Regions from separate parts of the Streptomyces cynarae genome, predicted to be linked through region 1. Evidence: riboswitches for the same ligand, from Rfam matches in the RefSeq annotation. Region 1 holds a riboswitch; each other region holds the start of a gene.

Region 1 (6,690 bases):
CAGGCTCCTTCTTCTGAGTGATCACCCGCTCGGAGGTTCGAGGCCAGACCCTAGTGACCTCATCGTGATGAATTCAAATCCTCACACCAAAAAATCCGGTCACGCAATGCATTCTTTGCACATGAGGCACAGGAAGTGAGGCAGTCCTGACGCTACGTCGCGCGACGGTTCCGTCAATTCGGGCATTGAGCCTGTACGTTGCGCTTGGTGACGTAAGTGATCCCGGGCCCGATTTCAGCCGCGCGAAAGACGCTTCAGTAGCACCGCCGAGGCGACCGGGCGCGCTCCCGCCCTCGCGACTCCGTCGGCCACCTCACGGTCCGTGGAAGCGACGATGACGGGCCGGCCCGGCGGCTCGGCGCGCACCAGCTGGCGGATCAACTCGTCGGCGGTGACGCCCGGTTTGGAGAACAGCACCCGCACCCCGCGCGGCGGCGCGAGCAGCACCGGTGCGGCCAGTTCGGCCCCGTCGAAGACACAGGTGACCTCGGCGCCGGTCTGCGCGGCGAGTTGGGAGAGCTGACCGAGGAGCCTCAGACGCTGCTTCTCCAGCGGCATCTGCGGATACCCGGTCTTGGTGACGTTGTAGCCGTCGACGACCAGATGCACCTGGGGCAGTGCGAGCAACTGGTCGAGAATCGCGGGATCGTTTTCGGACAGCGCACGGGCGGCGATGTCTTTCGGAGTCATTCGTCCTGGTTCGACCGCGTCCACCGTCTCCGCCGGCCGTACGGAGACCGGTGGCAGCGCCAGTTCACGGCGCAGCCCCTGGGCCGCGTCGAGCAGGGTGTCCAGCAACAGCCGCACCCGCATGTCCTCGACACTGCGCCCCTCGCGCGCCGCTCTGCGGGTGGCCTCCAGGGTGGCCTCCGCCTCGCCGAGGCGTGCCTTGAGCCGCCGGGTCTCGCTCTCGGCGGCGGAGAGCTGGGCCTGCCCCTCGGCGCGCACCGCCTCGATCTCGCCCTGGGCCTTGCGCAGGGCGGCCTCGCCACGTCTGACGTCGCTGAGGGCGGCTCGCAGTTTGCGGTGAAGCGAGTCGGCCTCCTTGCGGGCCGCGTCCAGCTCCGCCCGCAGCCGCTCGGTCTCGGCGCGGGTGTGCTCGCGTGCGGCCGCCAGCTCCGCGCGCAGCCGCTCCAGCTCGGCCCGGCTCTCCTCGTCGGCGCGCTCGGCGTCGACGCGCTGGGCCTCCTCACCGGCGGCGGTCACCAGCTTCACCCAGCCCGCCGGGCGCAGCACATAGGCCGCGGCCGCCACGTCGAGCGGGTCCGCGGCCGGGGGCGGCGAGCCGGAGTCCAGGGCGCCGGCGAGCTCCGGCTGGGCCTCTCTGAGCTTCTCGGCGATGCGCTGCCGGAACAGCGCGTCCGTCTCCACGGCCGCCGCCATGGCGTTGCCGGCGAACTTCGCCCGGCGGGTCGGGGTGAACCGGGCGTACTGGCGCAGCTGTGCGGGCAGTTCGGCGAGGGTCAGCCCGCCGAAGCCGTCGGACACGATCTGCACGACCCGGCGGCGCACGCCGTCGGGCAGCGGACGGTCGAGCACCTCAGCGGTGCCGTCGACCGGCTCCCCGCCTGTGGTCTCAGCCATCCCTCACACCCCATACGCCCTGCGGGGCCGCCTCCCTCAGGAGCCGGCGCCCGGCCTGTCCACGAGTTCCACCTGGTCGACCGCGTTGCACCAGCGGCAACGGACCGACTCGATGGTCTCACTGACCACCTCGCGCTCCTCGACCTTCGGCTCCCCGGCCAGATCGAGGTGCACGTACTCGACGACCTTCGACGAGCGGGTCACGTCGAAACGGGTGAGGTTGCCGCAGAGCGTGCAGCGCCAGCGGGTCGTCTCCGTCGGCAGGGGAACCGTCATCGTGGGTGCTCTTCCTTCTTCCAGTCTCCGTGATGCGCCAGTTTCCCTGGAGCGTGTGGCTCGTAACCCTACGGCCTGCCGAGTACCCGTCGCCCGCCCGTTCCACGGCGGCGAGGCACTCTGTGCGTATCCGTCCGGTTACGCCATGCTCTGTACCATGATCAGCACCTGGAGCAGGGCGGCCGTGGGAGCGCTGCGCGGACAGCCCGCGCCGGTGACGTACGGGCTGATCGTCCTGTGTTGCGCACTCTTCGTCGTGGGACCGGCCGCGGGGTTGAGTCCGGCCTACGGGACCGGGGACGCGCTGCTCGCCGCGCAGCGGGCCTACTTCGCCCGCTGGGGCGTGGTGCCGGTGGAGCTGTTCAGCGGGGCGCCGCGGGCGGCGCTCACGCCCGCTACCGCGCTGTTCGTGCACGGCAGCTGGGTGCATCTGCTGGGCAACATGCTCTTCCTCTACGTCTTCGGGGCCATGGCCGAGGAGCGGATGGGGCATGTGGAGTTCGCCCTGTTCTACCTGGGATGCGGCTGTCTGGCGCTGCTGGGGTACGCGGCGGCCAACGCCGCGTCGGCGCAGACGCTGGTCGGAGCGTCCGGGGCGATCTCCGCGGTCCTGGGTGCGTTCCTGTTCCTCTTCCCCAAGGCGCGGGTGACCAGTCTCTTCCCGTTCCTGTTCTTCCTGCCGCTGAGGTTCCCGGCCTGGGTGGTGCTGCCGTTCTGGGCGTCCCTGCAGTGGATGGCGGCGGGCCGGGCCGCCCAGGGGCCCGGGGTGGCCTACCTGGCCCACCTGGTGGGGTTCTCGCTGGGGTTCGTCTACGCGTCGGTGCGCTACACGCGTACGAGTAGGGTGAAACCACCAGCCGAGGCCCCCGAGGGAGAACAGCAGCCGTGATCACCGCGATCGTGCTCATCAAGACCAGCGTGGACCGGATCCCCGAGATCGCGGAGCGGATCGCCTCGCTGGATTCCGTCAGCGAGGTCTTCTCCGTCACGGGGACGTACGACCTGATCGCCATGGTGCGGGTGAGGGAGCACGAGGAGCTGGCGGACGTCATCCCCGGACGGATCAGCAAGATCCCGGGGGTCGAGGCGACGGACACCCACGTGGCGTTCCGTACGTACTCCCAGCACGACCTGGAGGCGGCGTTCGCTATCGGGCTGGACTCCTGATCCGCCCGATCCACTGAACACCGCCTCACCGGCCCTGCGCGATCTCAGACCGCCGGGACGCAGCGGCCGTTCTCCGTGCGGTACTGCCACCGCGCACCGTCGCTGACCAGTTCCTTCACGGCGTTGACGAAGCGCTCCACGTGCTCGTCGGGGGTGCCGGCGCCGAAGCTCACCCGGATCGCGTTGAGGGACTTCTCCCCGGGCGCCGCCTCGGGCGCGCCGCACTCGCCCTGGGTCTGGGGGTCGCTGCCGAGCAGGGTGCGGACCAGCGGGTGGGCGCAGAACAGGCCGTCGCGGACGCCGATGCCGTACTCGGCGGAGAGCGCGGCGGCGAAGTGGGAGCTGTTCCAGCCCTCGACGACGAAGGAGATGACGCCGACGCGGGCGGCGTCGTCGCCGAAGAGGGAGAGGATCCTGACCTCGGGGACGTCGGCGAGGCCCTCCCTGACCTTGCGGATCAGGTGCTGCTCGCGGGCGACCAGGGTGTCGAAGCCGGCCTCGGTGAGGGCCTTGCAGGCGGAGGCGATGGCGTAGGCGCCGATCACGTTCGGGGAGCCGGCCTCGTGGCGGGCGGCCGTGTCGTGCCACTCCACGTCCACTCCCCCGTCCGTCCTGCGCGTGACCTTGCGGCTGGCGCCGCCGCCCGCGAGGTACGGCTCGGCCTGGCGCAGCCAGTCGGCGCGGCCGGCCAGGACGCCGGAGCCGAAGGGCGCGTAGAGCTTGTGGCCCGAGAAGGCGACCCAGTCCACGTCGAGGTCCTTGACGGACACCGGGTGGTGCGGGGCGAGCTGGGCGGCGTCCAGGACGATACGGGCGCCGTGCACGTGCGCGGCCGCCGCCAGCTCCTGTACCGGCCACAGCTCGCCGGTGACGTTGGAGGCGCCGGTGACGCAGACCAGGGCCGGGCCGTAGGGGGCGCGGTCGGCGAGGGCGCGCTCCAGGGTCTCCACGGCCTGCCCGGGGCTGCTCGGGGCGTCGAGGTAGGTGACCTGGGCGGCCCGCCACGGCAGCAGGGAGGCGTGGTGCTCGGTCTCGAAGACGAAGACCTGGCAGTCGGCCGGGAGGGCGGCGGCGAGGAGGTTGAGCGAGTCGGTGGTGGAGCGGGTGAAGACCACCTGGTCGGTGTCGCGGCAGTCGAGGAACTCGGCGACCGTGCGGCGGGCGTTCTCGAACAGGTCGGTGGACAGCTGGGAGAGGTAGCCGGCACCGCGGTGGACGCTGCCGTAGTAGGGGGCGTACGCCGCGACGTCGTCCCAGACGCGCTGCAGCGCGGGGGCACTGGCCGCGTAGTCGAGCGCGGCGTACGTGACGTCGCCGCCGGTCACGAGCGGGACGGTGACGCCACGACCCAGAACGGGCAGCGGGGCACAGACGGACTGGTCGGCGGCAAGGGTGGAGACGGACATGGGTGTACTCCCGTAGAGCAGGCGAGACTCACCGGTGCCGGAGGCGCGCACGGGCGCAGCGGTGTCCACGGCACGGAGAAGGTGAAGGAAAAAAGGGGATGCGGAGGCGGGGCTCTGCGGCCCTAACGCATTCGCTTGCTCACGGAAGGCTCCCTCGAACGACCAGGACCCCTGGAAGGCACGAGGGGTCCGCGCTTGCCGCAGACCTCGCTGCCTGCGACCTGGTCTTCACCCGGGGCACCCCGCCACGGACGGAGGGTTGCCGGACAGCCGGCCGGGGCCGAATGACTGTCGCTCATGACCTGATGTGGAAATTACGGCAGGTGATCACCTGCCCGCAACTTCTGTCCGTATACCGGGACGGGCGGTCCCGTCCCGGTGGGTCACCGAACCAGGTGGTGCTTCGAGCGCCGCCCCCAGCGCATGCCGAACAGGACGAGGCTGGCCAGGAACACCACTATGCCGATGATCAGGAGGTAGAACAGCCCCTTCGCGACCGCGCCGATGATGCCGAGGGCGACCGCCGCAAGGATCAGGAACAGGAAGACCGCCATGGTGACCAACTTCTTTCGGCCCGGGGGTCAGCGGCGCGCGAGGCGGCGTCCGCGGTCGGCACCGGGCTCATAGGCCCTGTCGTAGTGTTTGAAGATCTCTTCTTCCCGCTCCACGGGCAGGACGTCGTCCACACCGATCGACGGCGCCTTGCGCACCTGCCCTTTGGAGTGCGCCACCTGGACGTACCCGGGTCCCACGGTCGCCTCGTCCAGGGGAACGAAGACGAGCCTGTGCCGGGTCGCCATTCCGGTGCGGACGGTGGCCATGGCCGGGGTGTCGGTGGTGGTGTCGACGTACACCGCCTCCAGGGACCCGATCTTGCGGCCCTTGGCGTCGATCACGTCCCGGTTGCGCCACTCGCGGATATCGGCTGAATGGATCATGCCCAGCCTCCTTGCGGCCCGCGGGGAGAGCTGCCACTTATCTCACTTTACCCCGGCCAGCCTGACCTGGCCTTTTCCGCGGGCGCGCTCGGCGTCAGGCGTTGCTGGCGGCCACCCACCGCTCCAGGGCACGCTTGGCCGCGCCCGAGTCGATCGACTCGGCGGCCTTGGCCATGCCGGTGCGGATCTGGTCCGCCAGCGGGCCGTCGCCCGGCTCCAGCGCCACCAGCGCCGCAGCCGAGTTCAGCAGCACGGCGTCCCGTACCGGGCCCCTCTCCCCGTCGAGGAGGCGGCGGGCGACCTCGGCGTTGTGGGACGGGTCGCCGCCACGCAGGGCCTCCACCGGCACCAGTTCGATACCGGCGTCCCGCGGGTCGAAGGTCTCCTCGGTGACCTTGCCGTCGCGGACCACCCAGACGTGGGAGGTGGCAGTGGTCGTCAGCTCGTCGAGGCCGTCGTCGCCGCGGAACACCAGAGAGGAGTTGCCGCGCTCGGCGAGCACACCTGCGATCATCGGCGCCAGGCGCGGGTCTGCCACGCCGACCGCCTGGGCCTTCACCTTCGCCGGGTTGGTCAGCGGGCCGAGGGCGTTGAAGACCGTCCGGATGCCCAGCTGACCGCGCGCGGCGGCGACATGGCGCAACGCGGGGTGGAACTTCACCGCGAAGCAGAAGGTGATGCCCGCCTCCTCCGCGACCTGCGCGACCCGCTGGGGCGTCAGGTCCAGGTTGACGCCCAGCTTCTCCAGGACGTCCGACGATCCCGACGCCGACGAGGCCGCGCGGTTGCCGTGCTTGACGACCTTGGCCCCCGTGCCGGCCACCACCAGCGCCGACATCGTGGAGATGTTCACCGTCCTCGCGCCGTCGCCGCCCGTGCCCACGATGTCGACCGTGCGGCCCGACACCTCGATCACGTTGGCGTGCTCGTACATCGCCCGGACCACACCGGTGATCTCCTCGACGGTCTCCCCCTTGGCCCGCAGCGCCACCACGAACCCGGCGATCTGCGCGTCCGTCGCCTCGCCGCGCATGATGCGGTCCATCGCCCAGGCCGTGTCGTCCGCGCTCTGGTCGCGGCCCTCGAGGAGCCCGTTCAGCACCTGGGGCCAGGAACGGCCCGCCGCGGTGTCGCCTCCAGCGGGGTGCACAGCGCTCATAAGCCGCTCCTGGGTCGGTGTCCCGGACTACGGGACGCAAGTCTCGAACGGGTCCACCCTATCCAGCCGGGGGCATGGCGAAGGGCCCCGTCCGAACACCGGACGGGGCCCTTTACCGTGGCGTGGCGTGCAGCGATCAGTGGTGGCCGTGGCCGCTCGT
Region 2 (6,690 bases), 1.2 Mb from region 1:
TGACGTCGAAGTACTTGCCCTCGAAGTCGATGTAGTGCAGCTTGTCCCGGTCGATGAAGCGGCCGGTGGCGACGTCCCGGATCTCCGCGTCGTCCTCCCAGCTGTCCCACAGGCGCCGGACGGCCTCGACGTGGTCGGCGGCCTCGTCGAAGAGGTCGGTCACCAACTCCTGTGCGTCCGGGCTGTCGTAGGCCTCGATGCGGGGGATCGTGCGGCGGCCGAAGTGGGCGGCCTCGTTCGGACGGGCGGTGATCAGCACGCGCAGGCCCGCACGGCCCGTGCTGACGTAGTCGAGAGTGGCGATCGCCTTGGAGATGTGGAACGGCTCCGTGTGGGTGGCCACCACGGTCGGCACCAGCCCTATGTGCCGGGTCAGTGGCGCGACACGGGAGGCGATGAGCACTGCGTCCAGGCGTCCGCGGACCTGGTCGGTGCGCTCGTCCGGGTCGAGGAAGTGTGAGGACTGAGGTCCGAGGCCGTCCTCGATGGTGACGAAGTCGAGCAGACCCTCTTCGGCTTCGGTGATCAGGTCGGCCCAGTACCGGGCCGTGAACAGGTCCCGGGGCCGGGCCACGGGCTCGCGCCAGGACGCGGGATGCCAGCCGGTGCCGTCCAGGGCGAGGGCAAGGTGCAGATGGGAGGGGGAAGTCGAGGACACGAGTGGGTGCCTTCCTGAGGTCCGTACGAGAACGCCGGCCGGCGCGAGCGGGCGCGGCAGGGGGCGAGCGCAGCGAGATGGGGGGGTACACCCGGCCGAAGGCTGGGAACGCTCAGGAGCAACAGAGCGCGCCGGCCACGCGCAGCAGGTCGATGTGGGCCCGGGAGTGCAGAAGCGGACGGCGGGACGGGTTCAGGGCGCGGGCGTGCACGGTGCGGGTCACGTCCTGCACCTCCGTCCGAACAGCCGTCGTGGCGCGCAACTCGTCTCAACGACAACAGTCCGGCCCCGCCGTCTGTTCCGCACTCCGGGAATCCCTGCGGTCAGGAGTTGTCGAGCGGCAGCCCGGGCGGGTTGACCTCGGACTTGGCGACGGCCTCGTTGGACAGGTTCCAGGCGGCCAGCCACTTGGCGTACTGACCGTTCTCGATCAGGTGGTTGATGGCGTCGGCGAGCGGTTTGGCGAGCCCGCTGTCCTTCTTCGCGGTCGCAGCGATCAGGCCTTGCAGGGACTCGCCGGCACCGGAGAACTCACCCGCGTTGCGGGTCGCCTGGGGCGTGTTCGCGACCTGCCTGATGTGGTAGGCGATACCGGGGTTGGGGCCGAAGTACGCGTCGATCTTGCCGCTGGACAGCGCCAGGTAGGTGCCGTTGCGGTCCGGGTAGTACTTGACGGTGAGCTTCTTGCCCTCCTTGGCCAGCTTCGCCTTCCACTCCAGGAGGATCTTCTCCTGGTTGGTGCCCGAGCCGACCGAGACGGTCCTGCCCGCGAGGTTCTCGTAGTCGCCGTCGAAGTTCCAGGTGCTCGTCCTCGGCACCTCGAAGGCCAGGTTGTCCTGCCGGTAGGAGGCGAACTCGTACTTCTTCTTGCGCTCCTCGGTGTCGGTGACGTTCGAGAAGGCCACGTCGACCTTGCCGCTGTCGATGCCGACGAACAGGTTCTCCCAGGTGAAGTTCCTCAGCTCGGGCTTGAGGCCGAGGACCGCGGCGACCAGGCGGCCGAAGTCGGGTTCCGCGCCGGTGAGGGTCCTCTGGTCGCTGCCCACGTACGCCAGCGGTGCGAAGCCGGAGGGCAGGGCGCCGATGCCGATCTCCAGCTTGCCGCTCTTGCGGATGGCGGCGGGCAGTTCGGCATTGAGGGATTTCACCTCGGACACCTTGAGGGCGGTCTGCGTGGCAGCGCCGTTGGAGAGCTGCCCCACGGTGACCCTGCCGGAGGATGCGCTGTCCGTGTTGGTGGCGGCGTCGCTCGTGCCCCCGCATGCGGCGAGTCCGGCGGCGAGGGAGGCGACGGCGGTGCCCGCGGTGAGGCCGCGCAGGAGTCGGGTGCGGAGACTGAGAGTGGGCATGACTGTCCTTGTTCGGTGAGCGGTGAGCGGTGGCGGTGGTGGCGCGGGGGGAGGCTGTGGAGCGGAACGCGGAACCGGCGGTTTCAGAGCACCTTGCTCAGGAAGTCCCGGGTCCGCTCGTGCCGCGGGTTGTCGAGGACCTCGGCAGGCGGCCCCTGTTCGACGATCCGGCCGTCGTCCATGAAGATCACCCGGTCGGCGCATTCGCGGGCGAAGCCGATCTCGTGGGTGACGATGACCAGCGTGGTGCCGCCGCCGGCCAGGTCCTTGATGACGGCCAGCACCTCGCCGACGAGTTCGGGGTCGAGCGCTGAGGTGGGTTCGTCGAAGAGGATGACGCCGGGCCGCAGGGCGAGCGCGCGGGCGATGGCGACGCGCTGCTGCTGGCCGCCGGACAGCTGCCGCGGGTAGGCGCCGGTCTTGTCGGCGAGTCCGACCCGGCCGAGCAGGTCCAGGGCGAGGTTCCTGGCTTCCGGCTTGGTCAGCTTGCCGGTCGCCACCGGCGCCGCCGTCACGTTCTCCAGCACGGTGAGATGCGGGAAGAGGTTGAAGTTCTGGAAGACGAATCCGATGCGGCTGCGCTGGCCGAGGATGACCCGCTCGCTCAGCTCCTTGAGGTGGTCTCCGTGTCGGCGCACGCCGATGGGTTCGCCGCCCACGCTGACATGGCCGCGGTCGGGCTTCTCCAGGTGGTTGATCACCCGCAGCAGGGTGGACTTGCCGGAACCGGACGGGCCGAGGATCACGGTCACCTCGCCCGGTCGTACGGTCAACTCCACGCCGTGCAGCACCTGATGGGCGCCGAACGCCTTGCGCACGTCGTGCACCTGGATGGCGGCGGGGCGGGTCCGGAGCGTGTCGGTGGTCATACGGCGGCCTCCCTGCGCGCACGGGCCCGCAGATCGGCGAGACCGGTGCGGAGCTTCTGCAACGGGGTCGGCGGCAGCGCGCGGGTGGCGCCGCGGGCGTAGTACCGCTCGACGTAGAACTGGACGACGGACACGAGGCTCGTCAGGATCAGGTACCAGACGGTGACGACCAGCAGCAGCGGCACGATGTCGCCGGGGTAGGTGCTGCCCATGGTCTGCGCGGAGCCGAACAGGTCGAGCAGCGACACGTAGAACACCAGTGACGTGCTTTTGACCAGGCCGATCAGCTGGTTGACGTAGTTCGGGGTGATGGACCTGAGGGCCTGCGGAAAGACGATCCGCCTGAACTGGTGGCCCTTCGGCAGGCCGAGTGCGGCGGCCGCCTCGTGCTGGCCCTGGTCGACCGAGAGGATGCCGCCGCGGACCACCTCCGCCGCGTACGCCGCCTCGTTCAGGCTCAGTCCTACGACGGCGACGACCATGTCGGTGGCGAGCTTGGACTCGTCGAAGCTGAAGAACGCGGGGCCGAAGGGCACGCCGACGCTCAACGTCTTGTACAGGGCGCTGAAGTTGAAGAGGAAGATCAGCACCACGATCAGCGGTATGGAGCGCAGCGCCCACACGTACGTCCAGCTGACCGCGCGCAGGACCGGGCTCTTGGAGAGCCGGGCCAGCGCGAGCACAATACCGCCGAGCAGGCCCGACACGGCGCTGAGGGCGGTGACTTCGAGCGTGATGACCAGCCCGTCGAGGATGGTGGGGCGCAGGAACCAGTAGGCGAAGCGGTCCCACTGGTAGAACGGGTTGGACACCAGGCCGTGGACGAACTGGGCCACGAGGACCAGCACGACCGCCGTGGCGATCCAGCGGCCCGGCCGGCGCAGGGGCAGCACCCGCTGGGCCGCGAGGGGCTTGGCCGCGGTCTCTTCGTCGGGTGGCGCCGGGGCGAGGGACACGGCGGCTCCCGGGGTTCACTCATGACAGGCTCCAGCGGAGTCGGAAGCCCCGGGCGGCGCGCCGCGGCACCGCCTGGCGACGCGGGGCCGCGGCGTGACGAGGCTGGTGAAGCGCAGTGCACCGGGGACGGGACGGAACGAGGGCGCACCGCGGCGGCGGTGCGCGTCAGGGATTCAGAACGCCGTCAGCCGTGACAGCGGGCAGAGCCCGGGGTGGTACACAGTGCGCTGTTGACGCGGAGCAGGTCGACGGAACGGTTGGCGCACAGCAGGACGAGGCCGCGGAGCCGCACTGCGGCTGTCCTCGAGGCTGCGTACATCACCGTCTCCGTCGTTCTTCCGGCCCGGGGGGGCCACGCGCTTACCGAAACGTCATCCGGTCGGGTCGTCACCTGGGGCACCCCACCGCGGTGCGAGGGTTGCCGGTCAGCCAGCCAGGGCTTGTCGCTGACGCTCATGACCTTTCTGGCGTCAAGTCAATACAGGCGCCGTAAGCGATGTCAACGTGCGTCCGGCAGGTGATACGTGCTCAGCGGCGCCGTTCTCCCGCTCAACCGGTGTGGGTCGCCGCGCCGTTGGGGACGTGCGAGGCCCAGTCCAGGATCTGCACGGCGGCGCCCGCGGCCTCCAGCCCCCGGCAGTGCGCGTGGTGCCGTCGGGCGATGCCGGCGTGGTCGAGGTGCGGACCGAAGGCGGGGTGGGCGGCCAGCCGGCGGGCGTACGCCCACAGGTGCGGGTGGTCGGCGATGCGGTGCACCGCGGTGGCGTCCAGGTGCCAGCGGTGCACGGTGTCGAGCTGCACCAGGCTGACCCACAACTCCACGTCCGCTGCGGTGAGGTGGTCGCCGAGCAGGTACTCCTGACGGGCGAGCCGTCCTTCCAGTGACCGCAGGGTGCACAGCAGCGAGGTGAGCGCGGCGTCCCGTTCCTCCGTGTCGGCGTCGACGCGTCCGGCGCGCTGGGCGGCCGCGTCGATGCCCTGCTCGCACAGCCGCTGGACACCCTCGATCTCGGCGTCCGCCCCGTACGGATACAGCGCGGGGTGGTCCGTGCCGAAGTGCCGCGCCAGATCGCGCATGATGTCCGGAGCATGGGTGCTGACGATCCGGCCCGACCAGTCGTCGCTGAGCACCGGCGTCAGGGCGGCTCCGGGATAGCGGTGGGCACTGGCCTCGTACAGCGGACGCAGCGCGGAGTACTCGCCGCCGGGTCCGTCGGGCACCGCGGGCAGCAGCGTGACGGGACAGACGTCCTCGAGGCCGAGCAGGCTGTGCGTGATGGCTATCCGCAGACAGTGCGGACACGCCGGCGACAGGTGGAGACGGTAGCGGCGCGGCACGGCGTAGTGGCCGCTGCGGGCGTCACAGCCGATCCGGCCGCGGAAGGCGGGGACCGGCTGTGCGGACGGGAGTGCGGTCAGGGCATGGGCGGACATGTCTCTCCCGAGGTTCTGGGACGCGAGGGTGCGGGGGCGGTGGCCCGCGGGCAGGCGGCGCTCCCCGGCGCGAACGGCGCGGGGTGGCGGGGACGCGGGGTGGCGGGGCGCGGCGCGGCTCCGCCTGTTTCAGCGCCGGCGGCTGCTCGCGCTGCAGACGCGCAGCAGATCGATGTGAAGGCGGGAGGTCAGCAGGAGGGACTGCCGGCGCGTGCGATGAACACGGCTGATGACCGGCCTCGGGCGCCCCATGGTTTCCCTACCCGTCCACTAGGAAATCTCCCATGAAGTGTCGATCCGGCTCCGGCCCGCGTCAAGAGGGTGGTCCGCAGAGTGAGAGGGACGCGTCTCACGCGTGGTGGCTCCCTCGACCGGAGGCAATCGGGTGGTCCGACCAGCTGATATACGGGCCCGCCCGGCAGGGCGTGCCGAGGACCGCCGCGTGGGCGGGTCAGGCTTCGGGGGACCACCCGGAACCGTTCGGACAAGGAGCCCATGGATGAGCCCTGAAAGCAGGACGCCCTTCTCTCTCGGACCGCTGGCGCGCGAGAGGTACCGGAAGGCCGGCAAGCTCGCCTCGCTTGCGCTCGTGATGGCGGTCGGACTGGCCACTCCCGCCGCAGCCGTCGGACGCGGCGAGACCGTACGCCCGACCGACAGCTGCGATCACCACACGACCGACGCCGGCGGCGACCACGACAAGGACAAGTGCCCCAAGCCGAAGCCGCCGACGCCGCCCGCGGGCTGCTTCGACATCGACTCGGTCGTCCACGGGGAGACCAAGTACATCTCGGCGGTGTGCAACGGGCAGGTGTACGTCCTGACAGTCGCCGAGACGGGTCCGGACGCGGGCCACGCTGTCAGCGGCTGGCTGCCGGTGGGAGGGCCGAGCAACGTCATCGACGCCACGCTGGCAGAGAGAGATGCCGTCGTGTACGTCTCCGTGTTGACTGCGGACGGACGGGTGCAGGAGGGCACTTGCACCACGTCGGGCGGGAACCCGGGCCCGGGCCGACCGATCAACGTACCGTGCAGCTTCGTGACGGATTTCCCCACGCCTCCGGCATCTTGATCAGCCGGTCCATGTAGCGACCGCAGCCGCCCCTCCCCCACCGAGAGGGGCGGCTCCGCGTTTCCGAACCTCTACGGCAACGCCTGCACCAGAAGATCCAAAACAATGGCAAAGGGACCTGTGGAAGCAGCAGTTCCCCATGTCATCGTGCCTGCCATGAGCACAGAGCACGTCCTGGACGACCGGCCGCACGCCCACACCCGCATACGCCGGGCGGCGAACAAGGTGCCGGAAGTCAGCGTCTACTTCTGGATCATCAAGGTACTGACCACCGGAATGGGCGAGACCGCCTCCGACTACCTGGCCCGTCTGCTCGGCCCGATCCCCGCGGTCGGCCTCGGCGCCCTCGTC
Region 3 (6,690 bases), 1.6 Mb from region 1:
CGTGGGCGCCGTGGATCTCCACGCCGTCGAAGCCGATGCGCTCGGCGTCCGCGGCGGCCTGGGCGAACGCGTCGATGACGTCGTCCAGGTCCTGCTGGGTCATCGCCTTGCCGGTCGGCTCTGCGCCCGCGGTGACGAGGCCGGAGGGGCCGACGGCGGGGGCGTCCGGGAAGGGGTTCTGCCCCTGCTCACGGACCATGCCGATGTGCCACAGCTGGGGCACGATGGTGCCGCCCGCCGCGTGCACGTCCTCGGCGACCTTCGCCCATCCCGCAAGCTGCTCCTCACCGTGGAACCGGGGCACGCGCGAGCTGTTGCCGGCCGACTCGTGGCCGACGTAGGTGCCCTCGGTGACGATCAGCCCGACGCCGGCCGCGGCGCGGCGCGCGTAGTAGGAGCGCACGTCCTCACCGGGGACACCGCCCGGGGAGAACATGCGGGTCATCGGCGCCATCACGATCCGGTTCGGGATGGTGAGGCCACCCAGCGCGATCGGACGGGACAGGATCTGGGCCGCGCGGGAGGCGGGCGTGGTGACGGTCACGTGAGGGGCTCCTCGGGATCGCTGTGTTAACCGACTGGTATGTGCGCGCGCATTGTTGCAGCTTCTGAAGCAACTGCCTATGCGCTGCCCCACATTCCCGGCCGGGCGGGACGCCCGCGTGATCCCGGACACGCCCGAGGGCGGCACCCCCTGCCACAGACAGGGAGTGCCGCCCTCGTACGGAAGGACTGGTACCGATCCTCGGAAGGATCAGAAGTCCATGTCACCGCCCGGCATGCCGCCACCGGCGGGCGCGGCGGCCTTCTCCGGCTTGTCGGCGATGACGGCCTCGGTGGTGAGGAACAGCGCGGCGATGGAGGCGGCGTTCTGCAGCGCGGAACGGGTCACCTTCGCCGGGTCGATGATGCCTTCGGCGATCATGTCCACGTACTCACCGGTCGCGGCGTTCAGGCCGTGGCCCGGGGTGAGGTTGCGGACCTTCTCCACCACGACGCCGCCCTCGAGGCCGGCGTTGACGGCGATCTGGGTCAGCGGGGCGGTCAGGGCCTTGCGGACGATCTCGGCGCCGACGGCCTCGTCACCGTCGAGGTCCAGCTTCTCGAAGGAGTTCTGCGCCGCCTGGACCAGGGCCACGCCACCACCGGCGACGATGCCCTCCTCGACGGCCGCCTTCGCGTTGCGGACGGCGTCCTCGATGCGGTGCTTGCGCTCCTTGAGCTCCACCTCGGTGGCGGCACCGGCCTTGATGACGGCCACGCCGCCGGCCAGCTTCGCCAGGCGCTCCTGCAGCTTCTCGCGGTCGTAGTCGGAGTCGCTGTTCTCGATCTCGGCGCGGATCTGGTTGACGCGGCCGGAGACCTGGTCGGCCGAGCCGGCACCGTCGACGATGGTGGTCTCGTCCTTGGTGATGACGACCTTGCGGGCGCGGCCCAGGAGGTCCAGGGTCGCGTTGTCCAGCTTGAGGCCGACCTCCTCGGAGATGACCTCGCCGCCCGTGAGGATGGCGATGTCGCCGAGCATGGCCTTGCGGCGGTCACCGAAGCCCGGGGCCTTGACGGCGACGGACTTGAAGGTGCCGCGGATCTTGTTGACGACCAGGGTCGACAGAGCCTCGCCCTCGACGTCCTCGGCGATGATCAGCAGCGGCTTGCCCGACTGCATGACCTTCTCCAGCAGCGGGAGCAGGTCCTTGACCGAGGAGATCTTGGAGTTGGCGATCAGGATGTACGGGTCGTCGAGGACGGCCTCCATACGCTCCATGTCGGTGGCGAAGTACGCCGAGATGTAGCCCTTGTCGAAGCGCATGCCCTCGGTGAGCTCCAGCTCCAGACCGAAGGTCTGCGACTCCTCGACGGTGATGACGCCTTCCTTGCCGACCTTGTCCATGGCCTCGGCGATCAGCTCGCCGATCTGGGTGTCGGCGGCGGAGATGGAGGCCGTGGAGGCGATCTGCTCCTTGGTCTCGACGTCCTTGGCCTGCTCGAGCAGGGCGGCGGAGACGGCCTCGACGGCCTTCTCGATGCCGCGCTTCAGGCCCATCGGGTTGGCACCGGCGGCCACGTTGCGCAGGCCCTCGCGGACCAGCGCCTGGGCCAGCACGGTCGCGGTGGTCGTACCGTCACCGGCGACGTCGTCCGTCTTCTTGGCGACTTCCTTGACCAGCTCGGCGCCGATCTTCTCGTACGGGTCCTCGAGCTCGATCTCCTTGGCGATGGAGACACCGTCGTTGGTGATCGTGGGGGCGCCCCACTTCTTCTCGAGGACGACGTTGCGGCCCTTGGGGCCGAGGGTCACCTTGACGGCGTCCGCGAGCTGGTTCATGCCGCGCTCGAGGCCGCGCCGCGCCTCCTCGTCGAACGCGATGATCTTGGCCATGTGAAGTGGTCCTCCCAGGACTGGGGGTGATTACTTCGGACCGCGCCCGCGCCCGCGACGGACGGCCCCGACCGGAGGTTCCTTGCCCCACCCGGTCCGCGGCCTCACCGACCCGGTCCTTCTGTTGTCACTCTCACCTTCAGAGTGCTAACGCCAATGATTAGCACTCGCCCCTGCCGAGTGCAAGCGGCTCTCGGGGACCGGAGGGTGAACTCGGGAGCATGATCCGCAGGTGGACGCTGCTGCGCGCCCCCTGGAGGAGCCGGTGGCCGGACACGACCGAGGGGCCCGTACCCCGGACGGGATACGAGCCCCTCGACACGTCGAACAGTTCAGTCGTCGGCGCGTTGTATCAGGCGGTCACGCGGACCATGTCCGCCTGCGGGCCCTTCTGACCCTGCGAGATCTCGAACTCGACCCGCTGGCCCTCTTCAAGGGTGCGGTAGCCGTCCATCTGGATCGCGCTGTAGTGGACGAAGACGTCCGCACCACCGTCGACCGCGATGAAGCCGTACCCCTTCTCCGCGTTGAACCACTTGACGGTGCCCTGAGCCATGCCTAACTCCCCTATTACTGGCCCTTGCACAGATCCACACTTCGCGGATCCGGGTCAGACCTCACCCCCCAACGGTTGGGGGCGTGCGCCGGAACGCGTCGACCGCGGCTGAATGTATCTGTCCAACTGCCGTCTGCAACAGGTCAATCGGACGAGAATTCGGGGTCCGACCGGTCGGGAATGTACGGAGAATTCGCCTGAATTCAGGGCAAGTCGGGCCGGGCAAAGGGAATGAATGGCGCAAAAGCCCTGCACACTTTGGCTACTTCTTGTCGGGCGCGCGGCAGCTGATCGCGGACCCGGAAGGGGAGTCCGGGAGCGCGTTCCCCAACTGTACCCCGCTCAACCATGCAGAATTGCCCCCTCCGTTTCTCTCACGGAGAGGGCAATTCGATGAACTCTCGGTTACCTGCGTTACCGAGGGTAAGGATCGCGCGTCCGAACGACCGTCAGCCGCCCGCGACCGCCGGGATGATGGAGACGCCCGCGCCGTCCGGGGTGGCGGTCTCAAGGCCCTGCTCGAAGCGGACGTCGTCGTCGTTCACGTACACGTTGACGAAACGGCGCAGCTTGCCCTGGTCGTCCAGGACGCGGGCGGCGATGCCGGTGTGGTTCTTCTCCAGGTCGGCGATGACCTCGGCGAGGGTCGCGCCCTCGGCGGCGACCTCGGCTCGGCCGCCCGTGTAGGTGCGCAGGATGGTGGGGATGCGGACGGTGACGCTCATCGGGGGATGACCTCCGGTCGGGGTACGGCTGGTGGGTTGTGGCGGGCGGAGGTCAGACGAGACCGGCCTCGCGGAAGGACTCGAGGGTGGGACGGATCGTCGCGGTCAGCCCCGTGTCGGCCACCGCGTCCAGCGTCTTCAGACCGTCCCCGGTGTTGAGGACGACCGTCGTCCTCGCCGGGTCGAGGACGCCGTTCTCGATCAGCTTGCGCGTGACGCCGACGGTCACGCCGCCCGCCGTCTCGGCGAAGATGCCCTCGGTGCGCGCCAGCAGCTTGATGGCCTCGACGATCTGCTCGTCCGTCACGTCCTCCACGGAGCCACCCGTGCGGCGGGCGATGTCCAGGACGTACGGGCCGTCGGCCGGGTTGCCGATGGCCAGCGACTTGGCGATCGTGTTCGGCTTCTGCGGCCGTACGACGTCGTGGCCCGCCTTGTACGCCGTCGACACCGGCGAGCAGCCCTCGGCCTGCGCGCCGAAGATCTTGTACGGCTTGTCCTCGACGAGCCCGAGCTTGATCAGCTCCTGCAGACCCTTGTCGATCTTCGTCAGCTGCGAACCGGAGGCGATCGGCACCACGATCTGGTCCGGCAGCTCCCAGCCGAGCTGCTCGGCGATCTCGTACGCCAGGGTCTTGGAGCCCTCCGCGTAGTACGGCCGCAGGTTGACGTTGACGAAGCCCCAGCCCTCGCCCGCCGGGTCGCCGATCAGCTCGGAGCAGAAGCGGTTCACGTCGTCGTAGTTGCCCTCGATGCCGACGAGCTCGCCGCCGTAGATCGCGGCCATGACGACCTTGCCCTGCTCCAGGTCGTGCGGGATGAACACGCAGGAGCGGAAGCCGGCGCGGGCCGCCGCGGCGCCGACCGCGCCCGCGAGGTTGCCGGTGGAGGAGCAGGACAGGGTGGTGAAGCCGAAGACGCGCGCCGCCTCCAGGGCCTGGGCGACCACGCGGTCCTTGAAGGAGTGCGTCGGGTTACCGGAGTCGTCCTTCACATACAACCCGCCGGTGACTCCCAGCTCGCGCGCCAGGTTGTCGGCCTTGACGAGCTTGGTCCAGCCCGGGTTGAGGTTCGGCTTGTCGGCGACGTCCGCCGGGACCGGCAGCAGCGGCGCATAGCGCCAGATGTTCGCGGGGCCCGCCTCGATACGCTTCCGCAGCTCCTCGGTGTCGTAGCCCGAGAAGTCGTAGGCGACCTCCAGCGGGCCGAAACACTCCTCGCAGGCGAAGACCGGGCCGAGCGGCACCCGGTGGCCGCACTCGCGGCAGGACAGGGCCGCGGCGGGGCCGAGGTTCACGGAGTCGGTGGTGCTTGCAACTGTCTGCACAGCCATGTCAGGCGAGGCCCTTTCTCCTCATCTTCCCCACGACGCACCTCGCCGTGAGACGGAATTGGCACCTTCCCTAGCCGGGAGCCCCGCCTGCGAAGACGAGAGCCGACTGGAGGGTTGCCGGGGCTTCACCGGGCCGTGTCCCTCTGCCCCTCTGGATGAGCTGTATGTGGTTGTTTCGCCGGGGCGGGCGGGGGTGGACCCCGACATGCGATGGTCACCGGCGTTGTTCAAGACTGTAACCGACGGCCGGGAGAGTTGAGATAGTCGTCCGAACCGCGAGATGGATCACAAGAGAGACAGTTCGACCGTCACCGACTCACCCCCCACCCCGTACGAACGTGAGGAGCCGCAGACTGTGCTGGAAGAAGTCGAGCGCTGGCTGAGCACCCGCTCCTGGTCCGTCACCGATCGCCCGCTCCACCAGATCATGGCCGCCAAACGAGCCTCGGGCTCCTCGGTCAGCGTCGTGCTGCCCGCGCTCAACGAGGAGGAGACGGTCGGCGAGATCGTCTCCGTCATCCGCCACGACCTCGTGCGGCAGGTTCCGCTGGTCGACGAGATCGTCGTCGTCGACTCCGGTTCCACCGACCGCACGTCCCAGGTCGCCGCCGCGGCCGGCGCGAGGGTGGTGCACCGCGACACGATCCTGCCGCGCATACCGGCCGTGCCCGGCAAGGGCGAGGTGCTGTGGCGCTCCCTGCTCGTCACCGGCGGGGACATCGTCTGCTTCGTGGACGCGGACCTGAAGGAGTTCTCGTCGGACTTCGTGACCGGGATCGTGGGCCCGCTGCTCACCGACCCGGACGTGGACCTGGTGAAGGCGATGTACGACCGGCCGCTCGGCACCGAGTCGGATTCGCCCGCCTCCGGCAGGACCGCGGGACAGGGCGGCCGCGTCACGGAACTGATGGCGCGCCCCCTGCTGAACATGCACTGGCCGCAGCTCGCCGGATTCGTCCAGCCGCTCGGCGGCGAGTACGCGGCCCGCCGCTCCCTGCTGGAACGGCTCCCCTTCCCGGTCGGGTACGGCGTCGAGCTGGGCATGCTGGTGGACGCGCTGCACCTGGTGGGCCTGGACGCACTGGCCCAGGTCGACGTCGGTGTGCGCAAGCACCGCCACCAGGACGGCCAGGCGCTCGGCCGCATGGCCGCCGCGATCTACCGCACGGCCCAGCTCCGCCTGGCCCGGGGCCATCTGGTCCGCCCGGTCCTCACGCAGTTCGAACGGGTCGAGGGCCGCTTCCAGCCCCGCACGTACTCGGTGGACGTGGAGGAGAGGCCGCCGATGGCGGAGATCGCGGAGTACATGGAACGAAAGGTGGCCTGAATCATGCTCTGCCGGGCGTCCGGACGTGACGGACACGGTTCCGCATACGGCCGAACCGTACGTTTGAGCGTTTTCGGCTCGGGCTAGGTTTCGTGGCATGGCTTCCACGCAGCATGCGCACGGCGCCCGCATCCTCGTCGCATCCAACCGCGGCCCCGTCTCGTACGCGCTGGACGACTCCGGGCGGCTCACCGCCAAACGCGGCGGGGGCGGCCTGGTGTCCGGCCTGTCGGCGATCGGCCCCGACGCGGGCGCGGTCTGGGTGTGCGCAGCCCTGAACGACGGCGACCGCGAGGCGGTACGCCGCACGGGTGGCGCACTTGATCCGGCCGACACCGGCGGGCGGCGGGTCCGGATGCTCGACATCGA

What was found. Region 1 has a riboswitch for S-adenosylmethionine ahead of N8I84_RS11925 (aminotransferase class V-fold PLP-dependent enzyme). Riboswitches for the same ligand answer to the same signal wherever they lie in the genome.
Region 2: another riboswitch for S-adenosylmethionine. It lies ahead of N8I84_RS06335 (amino acid ABC transporter permease); the one in region 1 lies ahead of N8I84_RS11925 (aminotransferase class V-fold PLP-dependent enzyme).
Region 3: another riboswitch for S-adenosylmethionine. It lies ahead of thrC (threonine synthase); the one in region 1 lies ahead of N8I84_RS11925 (aminotransferase class V-fold PLP-dependent enzyme).

What each region holds. Positions count from the first base shown of each region.
Region 1 is NZ_CP106793.1:2,538,252-2,544,941, forward strand. It holds gene N8I84_RS11905 (NYN domain-containing protein) at 235-1,584, opposite strand; gene N8I84_RS11910 (hypothetical protein) at 1,621-1,860, opposite strand; gene N8I84_RS11915 (rhomboid family intramembrane serine protease) at 2,018-2,749, shown strand; gene N8I84_RS11920 (Lrp/AsnC family transcriptional regulator) at 2,746-3,027, shown strand; gene N8I84_RS11925 (aminotransferase class V-fold PLP-dependent enzyme) at 3,072-4,433, opposite strand; SAM riboswitch class IV at 4,620-4,736, opposite strand; gene N8I84_RS11930 (hypothetical protein) at 4,817-4,987, opposite strand; gene N8I84_RS11935 (PRC-barrel domain-containing protein) at 5,015-5,371, opposite strand; gene trpD (anthranilate phosphoribosyltransferase) at 5,466-6,530, opposite strand; gene qcrB (cytochrome bc1 complex cytochrome b subunit) at 6,667-6,690, opposite strand, start outside.
Region 2 is NZ_CP106793.1:1,333,552-1,340,241, forward strand. It holds gene N8I84_RS06320 (LLM class flavin-dependent oxidoreductase) at 1-658, opposite strand, end outside; gene N8I84_RS42685 (putative leader peptide) at 771-881, opposite strand; gene N8I84_RS06325 (ABC transporter substrate-binding protein) at 982-2,007, opposite strand; gene N8I84_RS06330 (amino acid ABC transporter ATP-binding protein) at 2,091-2,876, opposite strand; gene N8I84_RS06335 (amino acid ABC transporter permease) at 2,873-3,832, opposite strand; SAM riboswitch class IV at 4,185-4,294, opposite strand; gene N8I84_RS06340 (glutathione S-transferase C-terminal domain-containing protein) at 4,383-5,267, opposite strand; gene N8I84_RS06345 (hypothetical protein) at 5,767-6,339, shown strand; gene N8I84_RS06350 (COG4705 family protein) at 6,496-6,690, shown strand, end outside.
Region 3 is NZ_CP106793.1:4,123,746-4,130,435, forward strand. It holds gene N8I84_RS18845 (NADH:flavin oxidoreductase) at 1-544, opposite strand, end outside; gene groL (chaperonin GroEL) at 755-2,380, opposite strand; gene N8I84_RS18855 (cold-shock protein) at 2,733-2,936, opposite strand; gene N8I84_RS18860 (MoaD/ThiS family protein) at 3,386-3,661, opposite strand; gene thrC (threonine synthase) at 3,714-4,994, opposite strand; SAM riboswitch class I at 5,013-5,156, opposite strand; gene N8I84_RS18870 (glucosyl-3-phosphoglycerate synthase) at 5,350-6,321, shown strand; gene N8I84_RS18875 (alpha,alpha-trehalose-phosphate synthase (UDP-forming)) at 6,419-6,690, shown strand, end outside.